2 regions of the Streptomyces sp. NPDC049813 genome follow, and region 2 is predicted to be linked to the other one. Evidence: riboswitches for the same ligand, from Rfam matches in the RefSeq annotation. Region 2 holds a riboswitch; the other holds the start of a gene.
The links. Region 2 has a riboswitch for glycine ahead of gcvP (aminomethyl-transferring glycine dehydrogenase). Riboswitches for the same ligand answer to the same signal wherever they lie in the genome.

Region 1 (4,406 bases), on a different contig from region 2:
AGGGCCGCGAGGAGCTCCTCGTACGCGTCATAGCGCCCGGGGGTCACCTGGCGCAGCATGTGCTCGACCTGTCCGGCCGCGGCCGTGCCCGACGCACTCACCCGTAACCGCCCCTTCTGAACCTTTGTGTCCCGCACCTGGCCGGGGGCGATGCCGCCCGGTCACGTCATGAAACCAGCTTAAGCGGCGTTCCTGACACCGACTTGACGGACGGCGTCACCGTTCCCGTACATAGAACGGGCGGACGCGGGTGCGCAGGAAGTCGGCGACCGGGTCCTGCGTGACGTCGAGGAAGACCAGGTTCACCGGCCAGGCGGCCGGGGCCCGGCCGAGGGCGCGGCCCAGCGCGTCCAGCGGGAGGTCGCGCGCGGCGCCCTCCCACGCGGTGAGCCGGACCCCGACGAAGAGGGAGGGCGCCGCGTCCTCCACGGAGGCGAGGCAGCGGTGCGCACTGAGCACGGTGCCGGTCGCCTCGAACTCCTCGCGCACCGCCGCGAGGAAGTCGACCGGATCCTGCTGCCAGTCGGGTTCGCTGAGCACGACGCGGCCGCCGCTGCCCGGCCCGTCCAGCGGGCCGCGGCCGCCGCGGGCCAGTTCGGCGACGCCGGGCGGGGGCAGCGGGATGCCCACGGCGCCGTCCGGGTTGAGGGCGAGGCCGACCTGGGCGGGCAGGCCGCGCGCGAACTCGACGGCGGGGGCCACCGTGCAGCTCATCCGGCCGCCGGTGACCTGCATGAACTGCTGCTCGGAGCTGAACACGGGGACGTAGACCTGGCCGTCGATCTCCATGGTCGGCAGGTCGAGGTCGCGGCTGTCGGTGCTGCCGCCCCTGGGCAGGGGTATCCAGATCGGGCTGCGGCCGAGGACCTCGACGATGCGGCCGCCCGCGCCCGCGACGCCGACCGAGGCGGCGAGGACCTCCTCCAGCTCGTTCGCCGGCCAGCCCTGGACCGGATGGGGGTGCGCAGCCTCGTGAAATGCCGGGTGTTCCATAGCCGCCGACGATAACGCCTGGGGCCGCCCCGGCCGGGGTGCGGCCGGATCACTCCCGGAAGGCGATCCCGCCGAGCGCGTCGGTGGCCGCGCGGTCCAGGAGCACCGCCGATGCGATGCCGACGGGCAGCTCGCCCCGCTCCGTCGACGTCACCAGCGCGCCCACCGCCCGCCGGTGCCGGGCGAAGGCGTAGCGCGACACGCCCCGGCCCCGCTCCCGCTGGCCGGCGCGGGCCGTGTCCGGCGGCACGTCGAGGAGCAGCAGGTGGACGGCGGCGCCGCGGCGCCGGGCCGCGCGGGTCACCCAGCGGCGCACCCAGGCCTGGGTGCCGCAGTCGTGGACGACGACGCTGGCGCCGGAGCGCATCGCCCGGCGCAGGCCGGCGTAGTGCGCGACGCGGACCAGCGGCCGGTAGAGGACGTAGGGCACGGCGCGCGGCAGCCGGGCGGCCCAGCGCTCGCGGGTGTCCTGGGAGTCGACGCGCACGACCGTGACGGCCCGGCGCATCAGCGTGGACTTGCCGCTGCCGGGCAGTCCGGAGAGCACGACGAGGTCGCCGGCGGCGAAGGCGATGAGCCGCGGGGTGCGGCCGCTCCGCCCCCGCAGGTCCCGCACCGAACGCTGCCGGGGGACCCGGACCCGGGGCACCGCCGCGGCCGCGGCCGGTGCCGTCGTCGTGTACGCCCCCGCGATGGCCTTGCGCACCGTGATCGTCCTCCCCCTGCCGCCCACCCACCTCTTGCCCGCCAAGTGTAAAGAGAAGGTAATGCCCGCCGTGGGGTTTCCCCGTTCCGCGGGCATGCAATGATGTGCGCGCCGCAGGCACACAACCGCATACCGGCCGCTTGAATCCGCGCGGGAGAGTTCCGGACACGTAGGTGGACCCGGACGCCGAAGGAGCAAGTTCCTCCCTTGAATCTCTCAGGCCCCGTACCGCGCGGGCGAGGCACATCTGAAAAGCGGGCCTTCCGTCCAGTACGGCGGCCCCACCCAAGGTGCAAGCCGTGACCAGCAGTACGTGTGGTCGGGGCGAACCTCTCAGGTTCCGATGACAGATGGGGAGGCCTCCGCCACGGGGGACCCCTCGCCATCGCCGTCACGCCCGGGAGCACCGCCATGAGTACGCCTCGTACGACCGCCCTGGACGCCCTGCACCGCTCGCTGGGCGCCACCATGACCGACTTCGCGGGCTGGGACATGCCGCTGCGCTACGCCAGCGAGCGCGAGGAGCACCAGGCCGTGCGGACGCGGGCCGGGCTCTTCGACCTCTCCCACATGGGCGAGATCACGGTGACCGGCGCGGACGCGGCGACCCTGCTGAACTTCGCGCTGGTCGGCAACATCGCCACGGTCGGCGTGGGCCGCGCCCGCTACACGATGATCTGCCGGGCCGACGGCGGCATCCTCGACGACCTGATCGTCTACCGCCTCGCCGAGACCGTGTACATGGTCGTCGCCAACGCGGGCAACGCGCAGACCGTGCTCGACGCCCTGACCGAGCGCGCCGCCGGCTTCGACGCCGAGGTCCGCGACGACCGCGACGGGTACGCGCTGCTCGCCGTGCAGGGTCCGCACTCCGCCGCGATCGTGAAGTCCGTCACCGACGCCGACCTGGACGGGCTGAAGTACTACGCCGGGCTGCCCGGCACCGTCGCCGGGGTCGAGGCGCTCATCGCGCGCACCGGCTACACCGGCGAGGACGGCTTCGAGCTGTTCGTCGCGCCCGCCGACGCGGAGAAGCTCTGGCAGGCCCTGACCGAGGCGGGCGCCGAGTACGGCCTCGTCCCGTGCGGCCTGTCCTGCCGCGACACGCTGCGCCTGGAGGCGGGCATGCCGCTGTACGGGCACGAGCTGACCACGGAGCTGACGCCGTTCGACGCGGGGCTCGGCCGGGTCGTGAAGTTCGAGAAGGACGGCGACTTCGTGGGCCGCGAGGCCCTGGCGGCCGCCGCGGAGCGCGCCGAGAGCGCCCCGCCCCGCAAGCTCGTCGGCCTGATCGCCGAGGGCCGCCGCGTCCCGCGCGCGGGCATGCCGGTCGTCCACGGCGGACAGGTGATCGGCGAGGTCACCTCCGGCGCGCCCTCCCCGACCCTGGGCAAGCCCCTCGCCATGGCGTACGTGGACGCCGCGCACGCCGCGCCGGGTACGGCGGGTGTGGGCGTCGACATCCGCGGTACGCACGAGCCGTACGAGGTCGTGGCGCTGCCGTTCTACAAGCGCCAGAAGTGACGTGTCCGCACCCGCACTCCCCCACTGTCATCAGCACCCTCCCGCGTACAGGAGAATTCGCCTCATGAGCAACCCCCAGCAGCTGCGTTACAGCAAGGAGCACGAGTGGCTGTCGGCCGTCGAGGACGGCGTCGCCACGGTCGGCATCACGGAGCACGCGGCCAACGCGCTCGGTGACATCGTGTTCGTCCAGCTCCCCGAGGTCGGCGACAGCATCACCGCGGGCGAGACCTGCGGCGAGCTGGAGTCCACCAAGTCGGTCTCCGACCTGTACTCCCCGGTCTCGGGCGAGGTCACCGAGGCCAACCAGGACGTCGTCGACGACCCGTCGCTGGTGAACTCGGAGCCCTTCGAGGGCGGCTGGCTCTTCAAGGTCCGCGTCTCCGAGGAGCCGAAGGACCTGCTCTCCGCCGACGAGTACACCGAGTTCTCCGGGAGCTGACCCGATATGACCGACAAGTCCGCAATGAACCAGTCCCTGCACGAGCTCGACCCGGACGTGGCCGAGGCCGTCGACGCCGAGCTGCGCCGCCAGCAGTCGACCCTGGAAATGATCGCCTCGGAGAACTTCGCGCCGGTCGCCGTCATGGAGGCGCAGGGCTCGGTCCTCACCAACAAGTACGCCGAGGGCTACCCCGGCCGCCGCTACTACGGCGGCTGCGAGCACGTCGACGTCACCGAGCAGATCGCCATCGACCGGGTCAAGGAGCTGTTCGGCGCCGAGTACGCCAACGTGCAGCCGCACTCGGGCGCCTCCGCGAACCAGGCCGCCCTCTTCGCGCTCGCCAAGCCCGGCGACACGATCCTCGGCCTGGACCTGGCGCACGGCGGCCACCTGACGCACGGCATGCGGCTCAACTTCTCCGGCAAGCAGTTCGAGGTGGTCCCGTACCACGTCGACGACGCCGGCCTGGTCGACATGGCCGAGGTCGAGCGGCTCGCCAAGGAGCACCGCCCGAAGGTGATCATCGCCGGCTGGTCGGCGTACCCGCGTCAGCTGGACTTCGCGGAGTTCCGCCGGATCGCCGACGAGGTCGAGGCGTACCTGTGGGTCGACATGGCGCACTTCGCCGGTCTGGTCGCGGCCGGGCTGCACCCGAACCCGGTCGAGTACGCCGACGTCGTCACCTCGACGACGCACAAGACGCTCGGCGGGCCGCGCGGCGGCATCATCCTCGCCAAG
Region 2 (4,406 bases):
GCCCGCTTCAGCCCCTCACCGCCCATGAGCCGCACGTACGACCACGAGATCGGCAGGATGCCGGCGGAGCCCCACGGAGCGGCCGAGATCGGTCCGACACCGGTCTCCGGTCCCGCGGCCGGCTGCATCGGGTGGTTCGGCAGGTACGGGGCGAGGTGCGCGCGCACCCCGACCGGGCCGACACCGGGGCCGCCGCCGCCGTGCGGGATGCAGAACGTCTTGTGCAGGTTCAGGTGCGACACGTCGCCGCCGAAGTGCCCCGGCTTGGCCAGGCCCACCAGCGCGTTGAGGTTCGCGCCGTCGACGTACACCTGGCCGCCGGCGTCGTGCACGGCGGCGCAGATGTCGGCGACGTGCTCCTCGAAGACGCCGTGCGTCGACGGGTACGTGATCATGAGGACGGCGAGCTGCTCCGCGTGCTGCTCGATCTTGGCGCGGAGGTCCGCGACGTCGATCTCGCCGTCGTCGGCGGTCTTCACGACGACGACCTTCATCCCGGCCATCACGGCGCTCGCCGCGTTCGTGCCGTGGGCCGACGACGGGATGAGGCAGACGGTCCGCTGCGCGTCCCCGTTGGCCCGGTGGTAGCCGCGCACGGCCAGCAGCCCGGCCAGCTCGCCCTGCGACCCCGCGTTCGGCTGGAGCGAGACCTTGTCGTACCCGGTGACCTCGGCGAGCCGCTCCTCCAGCTCGGTGATGAGCGTGAGGTAGCCCTGCGCCTGCTCGGCCGGCACGAAGGGGTGCAGCTGCCCGAACTCGGGCCAGGTGACCGGCTCCATCTCCGTCGTCGCGTTCAGCTTCATCGTGCAGGACCCCAGCGGGATCATGCCGCGGTCGAGCGCGTAGTCGCGGTCGGCGAGCCTGCGCAGGTAACGCAGCATCGCGGTCTCGGAGCGGTACTGGTGGAAGACGGGGTGCGTCAGGATCTCGTCGGTGCGCAGCGCCGCACCGGAGAGCACGTCCGCCGTCGCGGCGTCCAGCGCCTCGATGTCGGCCTCGACGCCGAACGCGCTCCACACGACGTGGAGCCGGTCACGCGTGGTGGTCTCGTCGCAGGCGACCGACACGTGGTCGGCGTCGACCAGGCGCACGTTCACCCCGCCCTCCCGGGCGGCGCGGACGACCTGGGCGGCCGTGCCCGGCACCCGGACCGTCACGGTGTCGAAGTACGTCCCGTGCACGACCTCGGCGCCGCCCGCGGTCAGACCGGCGGCGAGCAGCGTGGCGTAGCGGTGGGTGCGGCGCGCGATGGAGCGCAGGCCGTCCGGCCCGTGGTAGACGGCGTACATGCCGGCCATGACGGCGAGGAGCACCTGCGCCGTGCAGATGTTGCTCGTCGCCTTCTCGCGACGGATGTGCTGCTCCCGCGTCTGCAGGGCGAGGCGGTACGCCTTGTTGCCGTCGGCGTCGACGGAGACGCCGACGAGCCGCCCGGGCAGGGACCGCGCGAACTTCTCCCGTACGGCCATGTAACCGGCGTGCGGGCCGCCGAAGCCCATCGGGACGCCGAAGCGCTGGGTGGTGCCGACGGCGATGTCCGCGCCGAGCTCGCCGGGCGAGGTCAGCAGCGTGAGGGCGAGCAGGTCGGCGGCGACGGTGACGACGGCGCCCAGCTCGTGCGCCTGGTCGATCACGGGCTTGATGTCCCGCACGGCACCGGAGGCGCCCGGGTACTGGAGGAGCACGCCCACGACGCCGCGCTCGGCGACCTCGGCGGGGATGCCGTCGCCCAGGTCGGCGACGACGATCTCCACACCGGTCGGCTCGGCGCGGGTCTCTATGACCGCGCGGGTCTGCGGCAGCGCGTCGGCGTCCACGAGGTAGACGCCGTCCTTGACCTTGCCGACGCGCCGCGACAGCGCCATCGCCTCGGCGGCCGCGGTGCCCTCGTCGAGCAGGGAGGCGCCGGAGGTCGGCAGCCCGGTCAGCTCGGCGACCATGGTCTGGAAGTTGAGCAGGGCTTCGAGGCGGCCCTGCGAGATCTCCGGCTGGTACGGCGTGTAGGCCGTGTACCAGGACGGGTTCTCCATGACGTTGCGCAGGATGACGGGCGGGGTGAACGTCCCGTAGTACCCGAGCCCGATCATCGAGCCGAGCACCTCGTTGCGGTCGGCGAGGGCGCGCAGCTCGGCGAGGACCTCGGCCTCGGTCCTTGCGGCGGGCAGCTCCAGCGCCTCGGCGCTCTTGATCACGTCCGGCACCGCGGCCGCCGTCAGCTCGTCGAGCGAGCCGTAGCCGACCTGCGCGAGCATCTTGGCCTGCGCGGCGTCATCCGGACCGATGTGGCGCTGCTCGAAGGGGATGCCCTGCTCCAGCGCGGAGAGCGGAGTACGGTTGGCGGTCATTGCGGAGGCCTCCTGGTCAGTGCGACCTGCGAGGGGCACCACGGCGTGGGTGCCCGGACGGCCTCCCCCTCTGTCATCTCAACCTGAGAGCTTCACCGGCCCGCCCGCACGATCGCGCGGCGCGCCGGCTTTCACCGTCGGTGAGGGCGGACTACGTGCACCCGCCCTGCTTTCCAGAGTGACCTCGTCCGTGCGGTACAGGGGCCTGAGAGATTCCGGGGAGGATTTGCTCCTTCGGCGCCTCCGACGACTTCCGGAGACTCTCCCGCACGGGGTCAGCAGCCGTTTGCCAGCCTACCAGCGGCGTCATCGGGGAATCCCTCGAGTGGCCGCCTTCCCCAATGTGCTCTTTCGTAGTGCTTACAAACGAGTTGCGACCTCCGGGAGGGCCCGTGCAGACCGACATCGATCCGCGCACCTTGATCGGCCGCAAGGCGTTCGACCGCACCGGAAGCAGACTCGGCACGATCGACGAGGTCTACCTCGACGACGCCACGGGTGTACCGGAGTGGGCGGCGATACGCACCGGCCTCTTCAGCCGCGACGCCTTCATCCCGCTGGCCCCCAGCGAACTGGTCGACGGCACCCTCCGCGTCCCCTTCGAACGCGCCCTGGTCAAGGACTCCCCCGATTTCGGCGTGGGCCGCCACCTCTCGCCCGAGCAGGAGCTCCAGCTCTACCACCACTACGGCCTGGCCCTGCCGTCCCCGGGGGCACCGGAGACACCCGACGTCCTGTTCGGCCGCATCGCGGGCACGGAGCCGACCGAGCCGAGCCCCTCCGGCGATTGAGGAGCGGGTCCGGGGCGGAGCCCCGTGTCAGCGGCGCCCGCACCTGCTCTACGCCTCCGCCTCGCCGCGGCCGGCGCCCGGTTCGACCAGCGGCAAGGGCTCCCCGGGTTCCAGCGACGGATCATCGACGAGAAACGTCCGCACCCGCCCGGGCCCCGCCGCGTACGGCGTCTCGAACCGCACGGTCACCCGCCCGAGCCCGCTGCCCTGCACCCACCCCGGCCCGTATTCGGCATGGCGGACATCGTGCCCCGCCATCCACCGCCGCTCGGGCACCGGCTCGGCGGCCACCTCGACGGCCGCGACCGGCTCCTCCCCCGCCCCGACGGCCTCCCCCGCGGGCCGGTCCTCCTCCGCGGCTGCGGCCTGCGCGAAGAGGTCCTCCTGCGTGTAGTCGGCGAGGCCGCTCACCCCGACCCCGAGCAGCCGCACCCCGCCGGTCGTGTCGACGGACTCCAGCAGCCGCGCGGCGGCCTCCCGCACCACTCCCGGGTCGTCCGTGGGCCCACGCAGCGTCTCGGAGCGCGTCAGAGTGGAGAAGTCGTAGCGCCGCACCTTGAGGACCACGGTCCGCCCCGACCGCTCGGCCGCCCGCAGCCGCTCCACGCAGCGGTCGGCCAGCCGCTGGACCTCCGCACGGACCCGCACCCGCTCGTGGATGTCCACGTCGTACGTGTCCTCGACCGAGACCGACTTGGAGTCCCGCTCGGCGACGACGGGCCGGTCGTCGTGGGCCAGCGCCATCGCGTACAGGTGCGCCCCGTGCGACTTCCCCAGCAGCCGCACCAGCTCGTCCTCGCCCGCCCCGGCGATCTCCGCGACCGTGAGGATCCCGGCCCGCCGCAGGTGGTCCCCGGTGGCCGGCCCGACCCCGGGCAGGATGCGCACGGACTTCGGCCCGAGCAGCCCCCGCTCGGTCCCCGGCCGGATCAGCACGAGACCGTCCGGCTTGGCCTCCTCCGACGCGATCTTCGCCAGCATCTTGGAGGCGGCGAGCCCCACGGACCCGGTCAGGCCGGTCACCCGCCGGATGTCCGCCCGCAGCCGGTGCCCCACGGCCTCCGCGGACGCCTCGTCCCAGGCCACCTCACCGGCCTCCAGATCGACGAACGCCTCGTCCAGGCTCAGCGGCTCCACCAGCGGCGAGAGCCCCCGCAGCAGCCCCATCACCTGCTCGCTGATCTCCCGGTACAGCCGGAACCGCGGCACGAGGTACGCCGCATGGGGGGCGAGCCGCCGCGCCTGGCCCATCGGCATCGCCGAGTGCACC

Region 1: linked by a shared signal. The riboswitch ahead of gcvT (glycine cleavage system aminomethyltransferase GcvT) and the one ahead of gcvP (aminomethyl-transferring glycine dehydrogenase) in region 2 are both predicted to bind glycine.

What each region holds. Positions count from the first base shown of each region.
Region 1 covers NZ_JBITLI010000013.1:221,655-226,060, forward strand. The annotation lists gene ACIBW6_RS25665 (enhanced serine sensitivity protein SseB C-terminal domain-containing protein) at 1-101, opposite strand, end outside; gene ACIBW6_RS25670 (enhanced serine sensitivity protein SseB) at 217-993, opposite strand; gene ACIBW6_RS25675 (AAA family ATPase) at 1,043-1,705, opposite strand; glycine riboswitch at 1,841-1,940, shown strand; gene gcvT (glycine cleavage system aminomethyltransferase GcvT) at 2,111-3,223, shown strand; gene gcvH (glycine cleavage system protein GcvH) at 3,288-3,665, shown strand; gene glyA (serine hydroxymethyltransferase) at 3,672-4,406, shown strand, end outside.
Region 2 covers NZ_JBITLI010000028.1:30,022-34,427, forward strand. The annotation lists gene gcvP (aminomethyl-transferring glycine dehydrogenase) at 1-2,345, opposite strand, end outside; glycine riboswitch at 2,529-2,623, opposite strand; gene ACIBW6_RS34545 (PRC-barrel domain-containing protein) at 2,738-3,136, shown strand; gene ACIBW6_RS34550 (DNA polymerase IV) at 3,185-4,406, opposite strand, start outside.